Regions from separate parts of the Butyricimonas muris genome, predicted to be linked through region 1. Evidence: riboswitches for the same ligand, from Rfam matches in the RefSeq annotation. Region 1 holds a riboswitch; each other region holds the start of a gene.
What was found. A riboswitch is a leader RNA that binds a small molecule or an ion and turns the genes downstream of it on or off. The one in region 1 is predicted to bind cobalamin.

Region 1 (6,470 bases):
GTTTATGATCCGGGTTAAAGTTCAACGGTTTATTTCGCACCACAGAATCCAGATTTATATAGGTCGTTTTACCTTTCGAGGTATAATACCATTTATAAATAGATTCCTCCGAAGTCCGGTACCCCAATCCTTCCACGCAGCAATAATCCAAATCGCTATGGAAATAAGTAAACCTCTCTCGCAATGTCATGTTCTCGGATATCACGTGAGTGTACCGTGCCGTCACGTCCCATACTTTACGCTTCATCCGATTATTCGCATAATCATTATATATCTCGTGATAATCGGCATAAGGATGCCGTTCTCCGTTCTTCATAAAAGGCCCGGTATCCTTACCGACTTCGTACACATCATAACGCACGGTCGGTGCGGCCCCTATTTCAGTCGTGTACTTATCATCCGCGTAACTGCCACTCACTTCCAATCTCCCTACTTTGCCGACATTCGCACCTAAAACCCCATAAAGGGAGAATCGATTCGCGTTCGTGCGCCGGTAACCGTCGCCCGTGGAATAATGGATATTCGCCCGGTAATCAAGCGGTCCCACCAACTTTCCCCCGAAACCCAATGTAGCCCGTTTTTCTTCCCAACTACCATAACTAATCCGGGCATTAGCTGAAAAATCCGGTGTTACCTTCTTGCGCACGATGTTCAAAACCCCTCCCATGGCAGAATGTCCCGCCAACACCGAAGCGGGTCCTTTTATTAATTCGATGGACTCCACGGATGACAAGTCCCCGTAAGGAACATTCTGGCTAACCGTTCGCTCGTCCCGCATCCCGTCGATCATGATAAGCGCGCTCCCTTGTCCCCGGATAGAGAATCGTTGGAACGCCCCCAGTTGATTTGTCTTGTGAATAATCCCGGGCAAAAACTTCACGGCATCTTCCAGATTCACGATACCTTTACGCTCCAGCATCTGCCCGGAAAGTTTACTTACCGTTATCGGGACAAAGCGCAACGGTACATCCAACCCCAACAAATCGATACGTTTTCTTTTTTCAAGCACACTTACTTCATCGATACGAAAAATCGTATCCGTGATACTTTTCTTTTTGCGCTTGTCTTCATCCTCGGCGAAAAGCGAGCCGACACACGCGAACAGCAATAATGCCAATACAACAACTTTTTTCATACAAACTATATATTAATAATGAATAAAGCATTATTAACATAGTCTTTAGGGTAACATGAGTTTCAAGGTAAAATCCGTATTTTCCCTCTCGCTTTTTCTCCCGAAAGCTATGGTTATCATCGTTCGGCAGGTCTTCTGACTTGTTCCGGATTTTGTTGCCTTCCCGGTGGTTACACCAGTGACATTTGAAGTACAAAATCCCTTGTAAAGGAACTTACAGCTGCGGGTACAGTCCCGGATTCACACCGGATTCCCTATTAAGCGTCGCCTTCATGAGCGAAGGTTCCGCACCAAAACAGGGGCAAAAGTAATATATTTTTCTATATTATGCATTTCTTGCATGACTTTTTTATTTTCTTTACAACACTCAGATTTTCAACACAATCAAAGGAGATGTAATTTCTCTATATCCTATTTTACCACTAATCCCCCTACAAATTATTAATTAATTTTTTCCCCGTTTCATTGTATTTTTTAATGGAATCTGCATACATTCGCGGAGTCTTTGGTGATGTGTTAATATCCAATTAGCGCACAAGAGGGAAGTCGGTTAGAATCCGACACAGTGCCCGCTACTGTGATGCCCGTTTCCCCGGGAGGGGATTCAAAGAAAGGTTCTTGCACCACTGTCCTCGCGGACGGGAAGGTACTTTTCTTAGGCGTAGTCAGGAGACCTGCCAAAGCAAAACAGGTAATAGCGTATTCCCGGGGTCAGGAGTACCATTATGAACTTTTAAACTTAATCTTACATGAAGAAATTTGTAGCGCTGACTACATTATTCGTAGTAGCATTAGCGAGCATCGCTTTTGCAGAAATCACCTTAAAGGGGAAAGTTGTAGATGCCAAAACCGGTAAAGCCCTTGCCGGGGCAAATGTTCGGTTGGTGGGAACAAGCATCGGTATCGCCACGAATAACAAGGGCGAATTCATTCTGGAAAAAATACCCGACGGGACTTACACGCTTCGTGCCAGCTACTCCGGCTACGAGGTCGGTTCCATGAAAGTGAACGGAAACAAAAGTGACATATTATTCCAGTTACTCGCCACCCCGGTAAACTTGAATCAGGTCGTGGTGACGGGAACAGGAACCCACCGCCGATTGAAAGATTCGCCCGTCCCGGTAGAAGTGATTAGCGGGTCGGACTTAAGGCAGGCAGGAGTAAACTCCTTCGAGGACGCCCTCCTGTTGCTGAACCCCGCGTTCAATATTCGCCCCACGGTCATGGGCTCGTACTTCACGCTCAACGGCATGAGTAATAAATACATCTTGATTCTCGTCGACGGGAAGAAAGTGGCGGGAGATGTTTCCAACAATACCGACTTGTCGCGTATCGACATGGGACGGGTGAAACGCGTCGAGATATTGAAAGGTGCGGCTTCCGCCCTCTACGGTTCGGACGCTATCGCCGGGGTAATCAACGTTATCACCGAACAACCGAAAGACCCGATTAGCGTGCAGTCGAAAACCCGTTTCGGGGGAGAATCCAGCTTCTCGCAAAATGCCGGTGTTGATTTGAATTTCGGCAAATTTACTTCCTCCACCTCTTACCAAAGGCGGCAGATGGGCGGATGGCAATTAAACCCCAATGAAATCAGCGGCGACACGGTCATCCCCACGAGAAGCGAATCATCCAGTAAATTCCATTCCAATATTGTTACCCAACACTTCACTTACGCGCCCAACGAGCAATTGAAACTTTGCGCGCAAGGAAGTTATTTCAACCGGGAAGTAAATCGTCCGGTACAAGAAAAGAAAAACGACGGGGCGTACCAATACGACCTCACCTACATGGACTACAATTTCGGCTTGGGCGGAAAATACTTCATGAACGATGGAGCGTACATCTCCCTCGACCTTTACATGGACAATTACGAGTACAACAAACTCTACACGGTTGCCCAACTTGACAAAAAAGACACGACATTCCGGGTTGGGGATGAAGAATTGACCAAGCGCCAAAAATATTACAACGGGAACCTGAAAGGCGTATTCCGGGTGGGCGAATACAACAAACTCACGCTCGGTACGGAATACGCTAACGACTACATGAAAAATCCCGGCAGCCTCGACGAACCGAAAGAAATCTACACGCTCGCCGTGTACGCGCAGGATGAAATCCGTGTATGGAAGAATCTACAAATCCTCCCCGGTTTCCGTTACGTTTACAACGAGATGTTCAAGAACCGCTTCACCCCGAAGATTGCCCTCATGTACACGCTCGGCTCGTTCAACTTCAGAACTTCCTATGCCGCCGGATTCAAAACTCCCAGCATACAGGAACTATATTACGACTACGAGAACCGGGGAGCCATCACCATCGGGAATCCCGACCTGAAACCGGAAAAAGCGAACTATTATAACGTGAACGTGGAGTATACCGGGAAATACCTCAATATTTCCGCGAACGGGTATATCAATGACGTGAAAGACATTATCGAGAAATACGACATCGGTGCCACGGACGAAGATAAAGCCAATGGAATAAAAACCCGTAACGTGTACCACAACCTCGACAAAGCCAGCATCAAAGGTTTCGACATCTCCGTGAACAGTTACCTCGGAGCCGGATTCTCCGCCGCGGGGGCTTACAACTGCGTTTACGCTGCCGACGGGGAAGGACGCCGCCTAAGCGAATCGGTAAGACACGCTGCCACCTTCCGGGGAGGCTGGACACACGAGTGGAACAAATACCGCCTGCACGTGAATGTCAACGGGAGAATACAAGGTTCGAAATACATTTACAAGGTAGACTCCAAAACAGGTAAAATCACCGACACCAGTGCTCCCAAGTACCAACTTTGGAACCTTGCCACCACGCATACTTTCGCACCCGTGGGTAACTTCCTGTTTGAACTGAACGCCGGGATTGACAACCTCTTCGACTGGACGGACGACCGCCCCAACGGCGTGAACTACGCTACCCTGAACCCCGGCAGAACATTCTTCGCCAGTCTTGTAATCCGTTTCACGAAATAAAACCGATATCATGAAAAACATATTAATAGCCTTTCTTTTATTGACAAGCGTATCCGCCTTCGGTCATGGCGAAGGTTTCAAAGAATCCGATATATTCAAAACTCTCGCACCGAATGACAAAATAGCCCTTCTTATGGTTCACTTCGGGACAACACACGACGACACCCGTGTCCTCACCATCGAGGCTATCAATAAAAAAGCGGCAAAGGCATTCCCCGGCATCGAAGTCCGGGAAGCCTACACCTCCCGCATGATTATGCGCCGTTTGAAAGAGAAAGGCATCGTGAAACCGAATCCCGTGGAAGCAATGAACCAACTCATAGCGGACGGCTACACCCACCTCATCATCCAACCCACAAACATCATCGAGGGCATCGAGATGGAAGCCTTGCGTAAGGAAGTGGCTCTCTACCGCGACAAATTCAAAGACATCCGGCTGGGCAACGCCCTGCTCTACACCCCGGAAGACTACAAGGCAACCGTGCAAGCCCTTGCCGCGTCGCTCCGGGGAAAGGCGAAAGGCGATTGTGTCTTCGTGTGCCACGGCACTTACCACCCGGCAAACTCTTCCTACGGGATGCTCGACTACGTGATGAAAGCACAAGGTCACAAGAACTACCACGTGGGAACCATCGAAGGCTATCCCACGATGGATGATGTCATCCGGGAACTGGAAGCCAACAAGGCACGGGAAGTAACCCTCATCCCCTTCATGTTCGTGGCGGGCGACCATGCCAAAAACGATATTGCCGGGGACTGGAAAGAGGAACTGGAAAAGAAAGGTTATAAAGTCAACGTTATCCTCGAGGGGCTGGGACAAAACGAGGCGATACAAGACCTGTTCATCCGTCACGCAAAATTCGCCTCTACCCACAAGCGGGAAGACATCATCGTGAAGAAAAAGAAATACGAGAAGACCGACGATATCGACTAATCACATGATTACAAGATTACTCATCCATATCCACAGGATACTGGGAATCATTCTCTGTATCCTGTGCTTCTCGTGGTTTATCTCCGGAATCGTGATGATATACCATTCGTTTCCCCGTGTAAACCAAGAAGAACGCTTCGCTCGCCAGCAAGCCCTTGACACCGCGTCATTACCCGCCATGCAAGACGTGTTCCGCCGCCTGCCTGCCGATGTCCGCCCGGGCGGTGTCAGCCTCGACAACCCGGAAGGACAAGCCGTGTTCCATTTCGGGAACCGGCGGAAGAGTCATGATTTATACGCCGACACCAACGCCGTGGCACCGACAGTGAATTACGCCCTCTGTGAATGGCGGGCAAAAAACTGGTGCCCGAACAACAACATTACCCGGGTAGACACCCTGCACGCCCTCGACCAATGGATACCGCTTGCCCACAACAAACGGGAACTGCCCGTGTACAAATTCTTTTATGACGGACCGGAAGGATATCAATTGTACATCTCCTCCCGAAGCGGCAATATCTTGCAATTCACGGATTCCGGCAAACGACTCTGGGCATGGTTCGGGGCTATACCCCACTGGGTATATTTCACGGTCATCCGGGAAAACCAGAACTTGTGGACGCGATTCATGTACTGGTCTTGCTACCTCGGGATGTTCATGTGCTGCACGGGATTCATCCTCGGCATTCGTTCCTATTGGCTGAACCGCCGGAAAGGCTTCCTTCGCACCCCCTACAAGAAACCGTGGTTCAAGTGGCATCACATCACGGGCTTCTTCTTCGGGATATTCGTCTTCACGTGGATATTAAGCGGATACATGTCCATGGCACCGCTTCCCTCGTGGCTGTTCGGCGAACAGAAACCCCGGGGCATGACGCGGCAAGGCACGCCGGACAGGGGGACTCCCTCACCCGATACCTACACGCTGGACTATCGCAACGCTATTGCCGCCGTCAGCCGGACACACGGTCCCGTGAAACAAGTGGAATGGACGCATTACGAAGGCATGCCCCTGTATAAATTGAGGACAGAGCGGGAAACCGTTACCCTCGACGCCTCTGCCGACAGCATCCGTCCCTTCCGTATCACGGAAGAAATGGTTTACGCCGCCATCAAACGCCTCACCCGGGATACCGTTCCCTACACGGTGACAAAAATGGAGGAGTACGACAATTACTACATTTCCCGCCGACGCCCGCTGCCGTTACCCGCGTACAAGGTCGAACTCGACAACGAGGCGAAGGATTGTTATTACTATAACCTCGAATCCTTCCAACCCGCGCACTACGACACGAACGGACGCTGGAAACGCTGGCTCTACCGGGGATTGCACACGCTGGATTTCAAGTTCCTCGTCGAACGCCCCGTGTTGTGGACCGTCGTTATCTGGACACTCCTTCTCGGGGGAGCTGCCGTGTCATTC
Region 2 (6,470 bases), on a different contig from region 1:
ACAATCTTTCTGACTATCGTGTTGATGTGGATTGGTGCGGCTCCTATGTCCACGGGCGGTGGTATAAAAGTAACTACATTCGTGATCGCGTTGAAGAATATTTGGGCGAATCTCACGGGAAACGATCGGGTAGTGGTAGCGCATCGTCAACTGACCCGGGAGAACGTGAATCGGGCACATTCCGTGATAGTGCTTTCCATCCTTTGGATTATTCTGGGTACATTCGCTATTATCATCTTGGAACCGACAGCCACGATAACTCAAGCCGTGTTCGAGATCGTTTCCGCCTTGGGTACGGTAGGATTGACCATGGATCTGACTCCGCATCTGAGTGTTGCGGGCAAACTGATCGTCAGCCTCACGATGTTCGTCGGTCGTGTCGGTTTGCTCACCCTTCTGGCTTGCTTTATCCGCAGGCAGGAAGTGAAACTGTACACTTATCCGGACGACACGGTAATACTTTAATAATTGAAAATTGAAAGTTGAAAATTGAAAATGATTAGAGTAGGACGTGAATAATAATTTGGACAGATAATATAAATGGAAAAGGTAATGATATATAATAACGAATTGAATCTCGGAAATGGAAAATATGTTTTTCATTTTCAATTTTCAATTCTCAATTTTCAATTATTATGAAGTGTATTGTATTTGGACTGGGAAATTTCGGGCTTGCTCTGTCACAACGGTTGACAAAGCGGGGGAATGAAGTATTGGGCGTCGATTCGGATATTAGTAAGATCAATTTGTACAAGGAATCGATCACGAACACTGTAGCGTTGGACGTGAAGAATGCCCAAGCGTTGCAGACCTTGCCGTTGCTGGACGTGGATGTAGTGTTCGTGGTATTCGGTAAGGATTTTGGAACCTCGTTATTCGTGATAGCGCTGTTGAAGCAGTTTGGGGTGAAGCGTATCGTAGCCCGTTCCATCTCTCCCGTGCACAAGGTGATTTTAACGTCTATGGGAATCACGGAAATCGTAAACCCCGAGTGGGAATATGCCGATTTCTTTGCCACGAAAGTGGAGTTGGGTACGACAATTGATTCTTACGTGGTGGACGACGACCATTTAATTATCGAGTGGGAAGTACATTCCACTTTCGTGGGACGAAAGTTAGAGGATGCCAATTTCGAGGAAGAGTTCGGGTTAAAGCTGGTAGCGTTAAAGCGTTACGATGCTAAGGCCGGTAAAACGCTGGTCATGGACAATCCTCCTGCCGACCTTGTGTTCACGACAAAAGACGTGTTCGTGCTTTTCGGTCAGCCGAAGAATTTCCGTAAGCTCGGGATACAAATTGCCTGATCAATACAGTAGTTTGATCAACTCTTCTACCGTCTCCACGAAAGTGATGGGCGTGGGGCTGCAAATGTAGTCGTCAAGCGGGAATAGCTTGTCATTTTTCACGGCATTGAGGCTATTGATCTCTTTCCATTTGGAAATCTCGTTTTCGCCCACGATGCCCATGCCGACGATGAAAATGATATCCGGGTTTTGGAGAAGAACAAATTCTTTGGATATCATAGCATTGTCGAGGTCTTTGGCGATATTTATCCCACCGGTTTGTTGGATATAGTCGTGCATGAACGATCCGGGCAGGGCGGTATACAACGGGTCGCATCCGATCTCCATGAATACCTTGGGATATCTGTCGGAAGGAATGTTTTTCTTGGCTTCTTCCAATCGTGTTTTGCACTCCTGCACGGTGCTTTCCGCTTTTGTCTTCTTATTTGATAATTCTCCCAGAATAATGAATTGCTCGCATATCTCCTCGAAGTTTTTGGGTTGTTCCAGTCGTAGCGTCTTTATACCCATGCGTTCGAGTCCTTCCAGAACTTTAGGCGGAGTAAGTCCTCCGGTGAGAACGATATCGGGACGGAGAGCTACGATCTTCTCCATGTTCACGTTTACGGCATCCGCTACGACGGGAATAGAATCTGCCGGTTCCGTGATGCAAAAACGGGTGCAGCCCACGATGTCCTCGTTTGCTCCTAAAAGATACAGGTTTTGCGTGATGGAGGCGGCAAGCGATACGATACGTTTTTGTGAGTATCCGGTGATTGCCGTGATAAATAATATGGATAATAAAATGAACTTCTGCATAATCTTGATATATAAAATGGGTGTGTAAAAGTAATATTATTTCGTTTATTCGTGTATATATTTATCCAGAATATCCCCGTCCCGGAACTCCTGCATGACATAGTGTGTACCTGAGAATTTTTCCTGTAAGTTTTGGATGTCCTCGGGGCTTTGCACTTGCGGGATAACCGTCGTCCGGAACTGGTATTCCAGTCCGGAGGTTTTGATAATCCGGATGGACTCTTGTATCTTTTCCAGCAACGAGGCTGTCATCGTGTAATTTACCTTTCGGTAGCAGGGGAGCGAGAGGGAGGATTTGATATCCATTGCCACGGCATCTATCCATCGTCCTGCAATCAGTTGTTGTAAAAGCTCCGGATTCGACCCGTTCGTGTCGAGTTTCACGGGTAACCCGAGAGCTTTTATTTTTTGGATAAACGGGAGCAGGTCTTCGTGCAATGTCGGTTCACCCCCGGATATCACCACCCCATCAAGCCACCCTAATCGTTTATCGAGAAAACCGAATATCTCCTCTTCCTTTAAGTCTTGTGTCTGCCGGAGTAATTCCGGCAGTACAAGAGATGGATTGTGGCAGTAACCGCAGCGAAAATTGCAACCTTTCGTGAATATCACTGCGGATACTTTGCCTTCCCAGTCGATTAGGCTTTGTTTGACAAATCCTCCTATTCGCATAGTACGCTTTCTTTTTCCCGGACGCTCTTGTCAAACAGTTTCCGGTCGTCGAACTCGGCTCGTTTCCCGTTGTTCCATTGGCTCACGGGACGCATGTACCCTACTATCCGGCTGTACACTTCCGAGGAAGCCCCGCAACGCGGACATTTGAAATGTTCTCCCGCGATGTACCCGTGCGAGGGGCATATGCTGAACGAGGGCGAGAGCGTGATATAAGGCAGGCGGAAATTTGCCGTTACCTTACGAATCATGTTTTTAGCCGCTTGTGCGGACGTGCGGTGTTCTCCGGTAAACACGTGGAAAACAGTTCCACCCGTGTACAGCGTTTGTAATTTGTCCTGTTGGTCGAGTGCCTCGTACAGGTCGTCCGTGAAGTTCACGGGCAGATGCGTGGAGTTCGTGTAATAAGGATCGGCACCCTGTTTGAATTGTTCTTGGTTGGCAACGATAATATCGGGATATTCGGCCGTGTCGAGCAAAGCGAATCGGTAAGAGGTACTTTCCGCCGGAGTGGCTTCAAGGTTATAGATATTACCGGTTTCATCTTGGAATTGTGCCAGTATATCCCGCATAAAGTGCATCACTTTTTGCGCGAATCCCATCCCGTCCGGGTGTGAAATAGGAACCCCGAGGAAGTTCATGCAACACTCGTTCATGCCGTTGATACCGATCGTCGAGAAATGGTTTTTCCAGAAACACCCGTAACGCTCTTTCACGTAACGCAGGTAATATTTGGAATAAGGATACAGCCCTTTTTCCGTGTAGCGTTCAATAATTTTGCGCTTGATTTCCAGACTTTCCTTGCTGATTTCCATCAAGTGTTGCAGGCGTTGGAAGAAATTCTCTTCCGATGCGGCTTCATATCCCAAGCGGGGCAGGTTGATCGTGACCACACCTACCGATCCGGTCAACGGGTTCGCTGCAAACAAACCGCCGCCCCGTTTCATGAGTTCCCGTTTATCCAGACGAAGGCGACAACACATACTGCGCACGTCATCCGGCTTCATGTCCGAATTCACGAAATTGGAGAAATAAGGAATACCGTATTTTGCTGTCATTTCCCAGATGCCCTCGTACTCCGGGTTATTCCAGTCAAAGTCCGGGGTAATATTGTACGTCGGGATGGGGAACGAGAACAGGCTGCCGGAAGCATCCCCTTCGCTCATCACTTCGGCGAACGCTTTGTTAAGTATCGTCATTTCGGCTTGGAAATCCCCGTACACCTCTTCTTTGATTTCACCCCCGTGCACGATATGTTCGTTTTTCAAGAAATCGGGTACGACGAGATCCATCGTGATATTGGTAAACGGTGTCTGGAATCCTACACGGGTGGGTACGTTCAAGTTGAACAGGAATTCCTGCAAGCATTGTTTCACCTGTTTGTAGTTCAACTTGTCAAAGCGTATGTAGGGGGCGAGGAACGTGTCGAAGTTAGAAAAAGCCTGTGCCCCAGCGGCCTCGCCTTGCATGGTATAGAAGAAATTCACGATTTGTCCGAGAGCCGTGCGAAGGTGCTTTGCCGGGCTGCTTTGCGCTTTCCCCTCCACTCCCCGGAATCCGACGGTAAGTAAATCCTTCAAGTCCCATCCCACGCAATAGACGCTTAGGAATCCCAAGTCGTGGATATGCAACGCCCCGCTTTTGTGCGCTTCCGATACCCGTTCCGGGTAGAGTTGGCTTAGCCAGTAATTGGAGGTGATTTGTGTGGATATATGCTGATTCAATCCTTGCAGCGAGTACGAGGAATTAGCACTCTCTTTTACTCTCCAGTCGCTCAATGACAGGTAATTATCCATTACCTCTATATTTGTCAGTAAGGTCTTCGAGTTTCGGATTTGCTCGTGTTGCTTGCGGTAAAGCAAGTACGTTTTCATCAGTTGCAGGTCGCCGTGTTGGAACAGCACCAGTTCCACGGTGTCCTGTACCTGTTCCACGTGCGGGAGTTCCTTTTCCGGTGTGCTTGCGGCAAGAATTTGCACGACTTTGTCACACAGGGCACGTGCCGTTTTACGATCGGGCTGTCCGATGGCTCTCGTTGCCTTAAAAATAGCTTGTTCAATCTTTTCCGGTTTGAAATCGCAAATTTCCCCGTTGCGTTTCACGATTCTTGAGAACGTGGTTGATGTTTCCATGATTAAAATTTTAATAATTAAAAAAATACTTCGGGGAAAACACGAGAAAAGATCGTGTATGGCAGAGAATTGTCTTTTTCGCTTTTCACCCGAAAGCTCCAATTTATTTGCAATCGGCAGGTCTTCTGACTTACTCTCGCTTTTGAATCTCCTTCCCGTCGACAGCGTGACAGTGGATCATTGATTCAAGCGTTGAATAGAGCTTACAGCTACGGGTATAGTGCGGGATTTTCACCTGCTTCCCTGTTCGTCACCGGAGTGAACCGAATGCATGGCAAATGTATGATAAAATAATTGTATTTCAATAGTGGTTTTCAAATAAAATAATTTCCTTGAAATATATGTGTTGTTAATGCTTTGAATTATAATTTATTATAATAAAAATTGGATAACTTTTTGGATAGATGTGTTTTGTTGTCTTTTTGAATTTGGAAAATTTATAGTCAAATGTGAATAACAACGTAGTACGCTAGTAAGCTTTTTTTTAAATAAAACCCGATTGCTTGAATTTGATTAGCAATCGGGTTTTTCAGAATGATAGTCTATGACTATTTTTTGTTGGGTTCTGCCGCTTGCAATAGACGGGGGATGGGTAGAGTGTTCCTCATCTCCTCATAGTCAATGGGGGACAGAGTCCATGCATCCCAAGAAAGGTCTTCCAAAGGACGATAGATCACGAAAAGGTTGGAATAGTCGAATTCTTCGGCATCCGGAACTACGTTGCCCTGTCCTAGCCAATAACTGGCATAAGCTTCGTATAGCCCTCCTAACCAATAATCTTCCGGATCAACGGGTTTCAAATTATCAAAGTCTTGGGATGAAAGTTCATAGAAGCCGTCAACAAAGTTGTCTTGAGTGATTGTCAAGTTTCCGTTACTTACTTCAATTTTTCCGTCATTATTTCCATCATAGCCAAAACCGATAATATAACTGCCCGATTTAGCAACATAAAGGCGGGGATCTTTTTTCGCGATCGCCCGCAACATATCAATACCTAGAGGTTCTGTCCCTTTTTCCCAGCGATATCCCCATGCGAGAAAGAAAACTTCGTCATCTGCGGGTTCTAGCATATTGGTACCGGTGATCCATTGAATTGCGAGAGCAGAGCGGTTTTCACCTTCCCCTGTCCAGTTTTTTATGTTGGCGAAACGGAATTGACCGTCAGATACGTTGATTGTCAATGTGTCGGCATCGGAACCCACGGAATTGGTCGCCGTGAGGATGATTCGGTATTCTCCGAAATCTTCGGGAGTGAATTTATAAACAGAGTCGGTGGAAACTTGTTCCCCTTCGAGTGTCCAAAGAAGGGCAACGTCCGTGGGATCGAGCAACCTTGCTTTCAATTCGACGGTTTCTTTCGGAAGGCAAGTAGTGATTCCGCTCACGTTAATGATGGAAACTTCCGGTAGGGTAGGAATATAAGGGGGCTCTTGCTCCTTGTCATCACTACATGCGCTAAACAATGAGATCATTAATCCCCACACGATAAATAATAAATACAACTTCTTCATAACTGTTTTTTGAATTAATTTTATATATTAAAAAAGCAATAATTAATTCATAC
Region 3 (6,470 bases), on a different contig from region 1:
GGCAAATGCCGGGGCGAAGGTTAGCCGCATAGACCCGGAAATCATGCAAGCGAATAAAACCCGTTCGTTGGCGGAATTACTGACGGACTACACGGCTATTTATATCAAGAGCCTCGGGATGGGAGCCTTGTCGACCGCCTCCTTCCGTGGAGCCAGTCCCTCGCAAACACGGGTGAACTGGAACGGCATCAATATCACGCCGCCGATGTCGGGAACGTTCGATTTCTCGCAAATCCCGGTTTTCTTCACGGACAATATCAACTTGTATTACGGGAGCAGCCACGTGAAGAACGGGACGGGAGCCATCGGGGGAAGTATCAACCTATTCACCGACCCGGATTGGCGAAAGGGAGTAAGCGGGAAAGTGCTGGGCGAGTACGGTTCCTACGGCACGTACACCACGGGGGCACAAGTAAACACGGGCGGAGAGAAATCAAGTTTCAAAACCCGCCTGTATTACCAGCACTCGGATAACAACTATACTTATTTGAACAAGATTCTGACCAACGTCCCCTTCCGCGAGAAACGACAGGATGCCGATTACACGCAATGGGCGGCAATGCAAGAAGGTTATTTCCGGTTGTCGCGCTACACCCGGTTGACGGCAGTAGCATGGTATCAAGAGGGCGAACGGATGTTGCCCCCCGCGCTTGGGGTGGTGAACCAATCACACGAGAAACAGCGGGAAACGAATTTCCGGGCATACACGGGACTGGATTTCACCCGGGGTATACACGCCCTGCACGTGAAAGCGGCATGGCTGTACTACCGGCAGAAGTACGACAAATGGTACGCCGGGGGGATGTTCGACCCCGAGGGTACTAAAAATCAATCGCAGACGTGGCAAGGCATTGCAGACTACACGTGTACCCCGCGGGAAAATCTCGTGCTGGGGACAAGCCTGACTTACTCGCACGATTTGATACGGGTGAGCAGTTACATTGATATTGACTCGTCGAAATACACGCTGGGCGACGTGGATTATGATATCCCGGTGGTGGAACCGCCATTCCACCATCACCGTAACGTGCTGTCGTGGCAGGCATCGGCGTTGTGGACCCCGGTGGAATGGATGATGCTGAACGGGCAGTATATGTTCGAGCAAAACGATAGCCGGGGAGTATCCACGTGGTCGGCGGGCGTGGTATTCAACCTGTGGGAAAAAGAGTTGCAGGTAAAGGGAAATATGGCTTACAACTATCGGTTCCCAAGCATGAACGACCTCTATTGGCGACCGGGAGGCAACCCGGAGGTGAAGCCGGAAGACGGGTACTCGTATGACGCTTCCGTGGCTTACCGGAAACACTTGTACCGGGGGTTATCGCTGGACGCAGAGGTATCGGGCTACTTGATGTATATCGACAACTGGATACTATGGTTGCCCAAGGACGGGAATCAATGGGTGTGGACGCCGCAGAATCACCGCAACGTGCGCTCGGAAGGCGTGGAACTGTACGGGAAACTGACATACGAGATGGGGGATTTAAAGGTGAACGCATCCGGTAATTACAGTTGGTCGCAATCCCGTACCCGCAAGAAACAGCACGAGGACGACGGCTCTTACATGAAGCAGATTCCTTACGTGCCACGCTTCAAATGGAACGTGCGGGTTGCCGCCGATTACCGGGGAGCCTTTTTCTCGTGGCAAGTGACTTACATCGGGCGACGCTTTATCACGACTGACCAAGCATACGCTACTGACCCCTATTCGGTACACAATATATTGGCAGGCTACCGTCACGAGTTCCGTAACGGGATGAGCCTCACCCCGCAGATACGGGTGGACAATCTACTGGACACTTATTACGAATCCACGCAGTACTACCCGATGCCGTTGCGAAACTGCCTCGTGTCACTGATGTGGGAATTTTAGAGGAAGAATAAACAAGTTATATAATATTACATGATGAAAATTAGAATTATGAAGAAGTTTTATTTAGCACTTTTGTTTTTGGGAATATTTGTAGGATTCTTGAGTTCTTGTAGTGATGATGACGATAACTGGACACCCGTACCACCGACCGTAACCATCGAAAGCGAGAATGGTAGTTTTTCGACGCTCCCGATGGAATCTATCGTACTGAAAGCCAAAGTTGACAACCCAACGGAAACAAGTTTGGAGTGGTTTGTAAACGGGGAAAAAGTGGCAACAGATTCTATTTATACCTTCACGGCAGAAAGCATTGGAAATTATAACGTTTCTGTTATAGCATACACTACAAATAGCCGCAATCACGCTTCCACGTCAATCGAAGTTCACGGGAAATACAAGTATGGTACTTTTATCGTAAACGAATCACCCATGGGCAGTCCCGGGAGTTTAATTTTCATTAATCCTAAAGGAGAGGTGACAGATAACGCCTATTACCTTGAAAACGGAGGTGACTTGGGAAAGCAAAGCCAAGATCTATTCATCAAAAACAATAAAATGTATATTCTTTCACAAAACGGGGGTGATGACGGAGGCTTTTTAACCATCCTCAATGCAGAAACATTGAAAAGGGAGCGAAAATTTCAGGAAGAACTTAACGGACAGGTGAGTATGCCTAGCCACGTGGCAGTACTAGGAGATGATGACATTTACCTACGTGACAATAATGGAATAAAAAGATTTCAACCATCAAGCGGAACCGTCATTCTTATTGAAGGCACAAAGGGTGCTCGGAAAAATACAATGGCTGTTGCTGACGGGAAAGTTTTTGCCACAGTAAAAAACACGGTTGTCGTAATTGAAGCAGGTAAAGATGCAATTAGCAATACGATTGAATTTGACGGGAATGTTTCCGGTGTAATTAAAGCATCCGACGGGAATCTTTGGGTTTCCGATGCATCCGGGAAAATCACTAAAGTTGACCCGAAAACATACGCTAAACTAGGAAGCAGCACTGTATCAGAGGAAGCAAAAAGCCTTCTGAACCCATCATACGCAGCAGCCCCCAGCATTACAGCCAAAGGGGACACGCTATACATGAGTGCCCTTAAATCAACAATTTACCGTCATATTTTCAGCACGGGAGAAACGAAATTAATGGTGGATGCCAAAACGATGGTCGACAACGTCGGTATCATTTACAACACGTGCGCTGTTCACCCGATTACCGGAGAAGTTTATCTAAATTCCATAAAAGGATACGGCCAAGACTACAAGATTAATAACATCAGTGTATTCAACTTTAGCGGGGATGAACCAGAATTAAGTGCAAATTACGAAAATCACACGGCATTCCCCGCCGGCACATTCTTCACTTATAATTTTGAATAAACGGTTCATGAAAAAGAATTTACTTTATATATTAGCTATTCTGGCTATCACGGGAATGTGGAGTTCCTGTAGCGATAATGATGGCGGAGAAGATGAACCGGAGATGCCTCTTACCGCACCGGAGGTGTCTGTACAGAACTTGAGCTTGAAAAATGCTATTCTTCCCGCAAAAGCAGTAAGATTAAGAGCGAATATCATCAATACCACGCATGCTGACCTGCAATGGTTCGTGGAGGGGAAGGCAACATCAACAGACACGATATACGAATTCTCGTCCGCCACAGAGGGAGAGTATAAAATCAAGGTGACGGCATCCAACATCTTGGGCGAGGCATCGGACAGCACGTATATCACGGTACAGGACGGTTTCAAAATCTCGGATGTCAAAAACTGGACGGGCGAGGGCGAGTGCCGCTCGGTGCTGGCGATACAATGGGTAAAACCGGAGGTGGAGGATTTATTGCACCCGACAGACGAGGATGTCTTTTTCCGGGCGTGGGGATACAAGTGGAATAAACCGCAAAAAAGGGAAGATACCCCCACAGGAGAGGAGATGATTATTGCCATTGCCAAGGAAGATCCCCGTTTGTTTGTCATCGTTCAGGTCGACGGACACGGGACTGCCATCAAAGGATTCGGCTATGACGGCAACGGTGACGGAAAAATCTCAATTGAAAGCGATGATTTCGTGCACAACAAAATAGAATACAAGGGGATTTCTTTGACAGAAGCGGATTTCACGAATGGCATATACGTGCAAAAACAAGAGGATAACATTGATGACGTCAGGGTTACCAGCGAGGGCGACTGGTGGATGGGCGGCTGGTACGTGGCTTATGCATCCTACTGGTTGGGATACGGGGAAGCCGTACTGGAAGCGGAAGAGTACGAGTATTCCAATTTCTACGCCAGTAACCGGGAACTGGAAGACGAGTGCTGGGATGCATGGACATTCTCCCCGATTAATGACGCAGAACAAAATATCCTACCCATACCCCGCTTGTTGAAAGCAGCAGCCATCAAATAGCAATAGCATATTCCAAAATACTTAACTAAAAAATAATTTTATACTTGAGCTCCCGGATGATCCGGGAGCTTTTTTACTTCCACATCATCAACATATTTCAAGAACAGGCTAAAAGGATATCGCTCTGGATGTAAAATGTAAAAAAATACTTGATTATTTAACATCATTCCTCTATCTTCGCGAAGAATAATGGAAGTGAGTGGTGTCCCGATTCGCGAATCGCGTTTCGGGATGAAAAGGGAATCAGGTGTAAATCCTGAACAGAATCCCCTGCTGTAAGTTTCACTGTACTTCCCGGGCATACTTTATCCACTGTCCCCGACACGAGGGACGGGAAGGAAGCCCCGGAGAAGGAAACGAGTCAGAAGACCTGCCACAAGCTAATATGTTTCATGTTCAATGGGAAAGGAGAACATAAACGCCAGTACCGCTTACAAGTCGATATTTGACGCCATCTTTTTCCTACAAACAGAAATGTTTGTATCCACGTGGGATACTTGGGTATGAATTAATTATTGCGTTTTTTAATATATAAAATTAATTCAAAAAAAACTATTATGAAAAAGTTGTATTTATTATTTATCGTGTGGGGATTGATGAGCTCGTTGTTTAGCGCATGTAGTGATGATTGTGATTGTATTCCATACCAACCAGAACCGGAAGTACCGACAGCACCTGTCGTAACAATTACCAATAGTGAATACACCATGCTACTAACAGATTCTATCGTTTTCAGAGCAAATATTACCAGTGAATTACCCGCCACTTACCTTTGGACTATCGGAGGACAAGAAGTATCCACCGACTCTATTTACGTGTTCAAGGCTGATGCCGTAGGCGTATACACGTTACAAGTAACAGTCACTAACGAAGCCGGGAATCAAATTCAATCGGTACAAGTTATCGTAAAAGAAATCACCAAAGAAGAAACCCCTGAAGGAAAATACAAAAATGGGACATTCATCCTGAACGAGGGGCTAATTGGAACGTATGGTTCTTTGATTTTCATCAACCCAGATGGTAATATTACTGACAATGTCTATTTTCGAGAAAACGGGAAACGATTATGGTCTCTAACTCAAGACTTATTCATTCATAATAACAAGATGTATATTATCGCCCAAAAAGGGGATGATGCCTCCATGAATTACGGAGCAATCACCATTCTCAACGCAGAAACCTTAAAAGAGGTATTCTCTTACTCATTCCCCCCAGAATTAGGATTTACTTCTCCTACCCATATCGCTGTTTTAGGAGAAGATAACATATATATACGAGATGAGAACAGCATAAGTGTCTTCCATCCCTCAGACCTTTCCATGACAAGAATAGCCGGAACAGAAAAAGCTCATAAAAATACAATGGCTGTCGTAGACGGAAAATTATTTGCAGCTATCTATAATCAAAAATCCTTAGTCGTTATTGAAAAAGGCAAAACAGAAATTACAACCACGATTGAATTCGATGGAAATGTATCCGGAATTATCAAATCATCGGATGACAAATTATGGGTATCGGACGAAAGTGGTAAAATTTCAAAAGTAGACCCAAACTCCTACGAGATCATAGCCTCGAATCAATTAACTGGAGAAGCCGCAGAACGATTGAAACTCAATCCCCCAAGTAGTCAAGCCGCCGCTCCTCATATTACCGCCAAGGGGGATACACTATACATGAGTGCCACAAAACCAAGCATATACTTCCACATCTTCAGCAAAGACACAACAGCCCTAATGGTTGATGCAACCCAATATATTCCAGCCTCTCCGGACTATTTTGAAGCCCAAAATTTTCAAGCATACAATACATGTGCAGTGGATCCTGTCACGGGCAGAGTTTTCTTGAACACGCTTAAAGGCTGGGGAGGATTACGGCACAACAACCATATCTCAATTTTTGATTTTACCATTGTTGTTACTTATAATAAATACACGAAAAAATATAAAAATACAATTACACCAAGACTTTGTAAAGATTACGCAAACTATTTAGATTATCCTGCCAATATATATTTCACCCACAATTTTCAACATTAAAATTCAGAAACAATGAAAAATCTTTTAAATTTGATTTTCGCTTGCATATTTGCAAGTTTTATCTTGTCTTGTAGCGAAGACATGTACACACTACCGGAAAACGAGAAGCTAACAGAAGTCAACACAACTCTTTCAAGAGCTTCTG

Region 2: it holds a riboswitch for cobalamin, as region 1 does, so the genes downstream of both, ACK8P8_RS13535 (ribonucleoside triphosphate reductase) here and ACK8P8_RS18300 (TonB-dependent receptor) in region 1, are expected to answer to the same signal.
Region 3: it holds a riboswitch for cobalamin, as region 1 does, so the genes downstream of both, ACK8P8_RS13550 (DUF5074 domain-containing protein) here and ACK8P8_RS18300 (TonB-dependent receptor) in region 1, are expected to answer to the same signal.

The regions. Positions count from the first base shown of each region.
Region 1 covers NZ_JBKEIT010000012.1:81,861-88,330, forward strand. The annotation lists gene ACK8P8_RS18295 (TonB-dependent receptor) at 1-1,135, opposite strand, end outside; cobalamin riboswitch at 1,244-1,445, opposite strand; cobalamin riboswitch at 1,625-1,831, shown strand; gene ACK8P8_RS18300 (TonB-dependent receptor) at 1,885-4,113, shown strand; gene ACK8P8_RS18305 (sirohydrochlorin cobaltochelatase) at 4,124-5,047, shown strand; gene ACK8P8_RS18310 (PepSY domain-containing protein) at 5,052-6,470, shown strand, end outside.
Region 2 covers NZ_JBKEIT010000007.1:284,475-290,944, forward strand. The annotation lists gene ACK8P8_RS13515 (TrkH family potassium uptake protein) at 1-465, shown strand, start outside; gene ACK8P8_RS13520 (potassium channel family protein) at 636-1,304, shown strand; gene ACK8P8_RS13525 (ABC transporter substrate-binding protein) at 1,305-2,102, opposite strand; gene ACK8P8_RS13530 (anaerobic ribonucleoside-triphosphate reductase activating protein) at 2,148-2,774, opposite strand; gene ACK8P8_RS13535 (ribonucleoside triphosphate reductase) at 2,765-4,906, opposite strand; cobalamin riboswitch at 5,005-5,189, opposite strand; gene ACK8P8_RS13540 (PKD domain-containing protein) at 5,455-6,417, opposite strand.
Region 3 covers NZ_JBKEIT010000007.1:292,172-298,641, reverse strand. The annotation lists gene ACK8P8_RS13565 (TonB-dependent receptor plug domain-containing protein) at 1-1,873, shown strand, start outside; gene ACK8P8_RS13560 (DUF5074 domain-containing protein) at 1,922-3,262, shown strand; gene ACK8P8_RS13555 (PKD domain containing protein) at 3,270-4,289, shown strand; cobalamin riboswitch at 4,473-4,681, shown strand; gene ACK8P8_RS13550 (DUF5074 domain-containing protein) at 4,847-6,325, shown strand; gene ACK8P8_RS13545 (hypothetical protein) at 6,338-6,470, shown strand, end outside.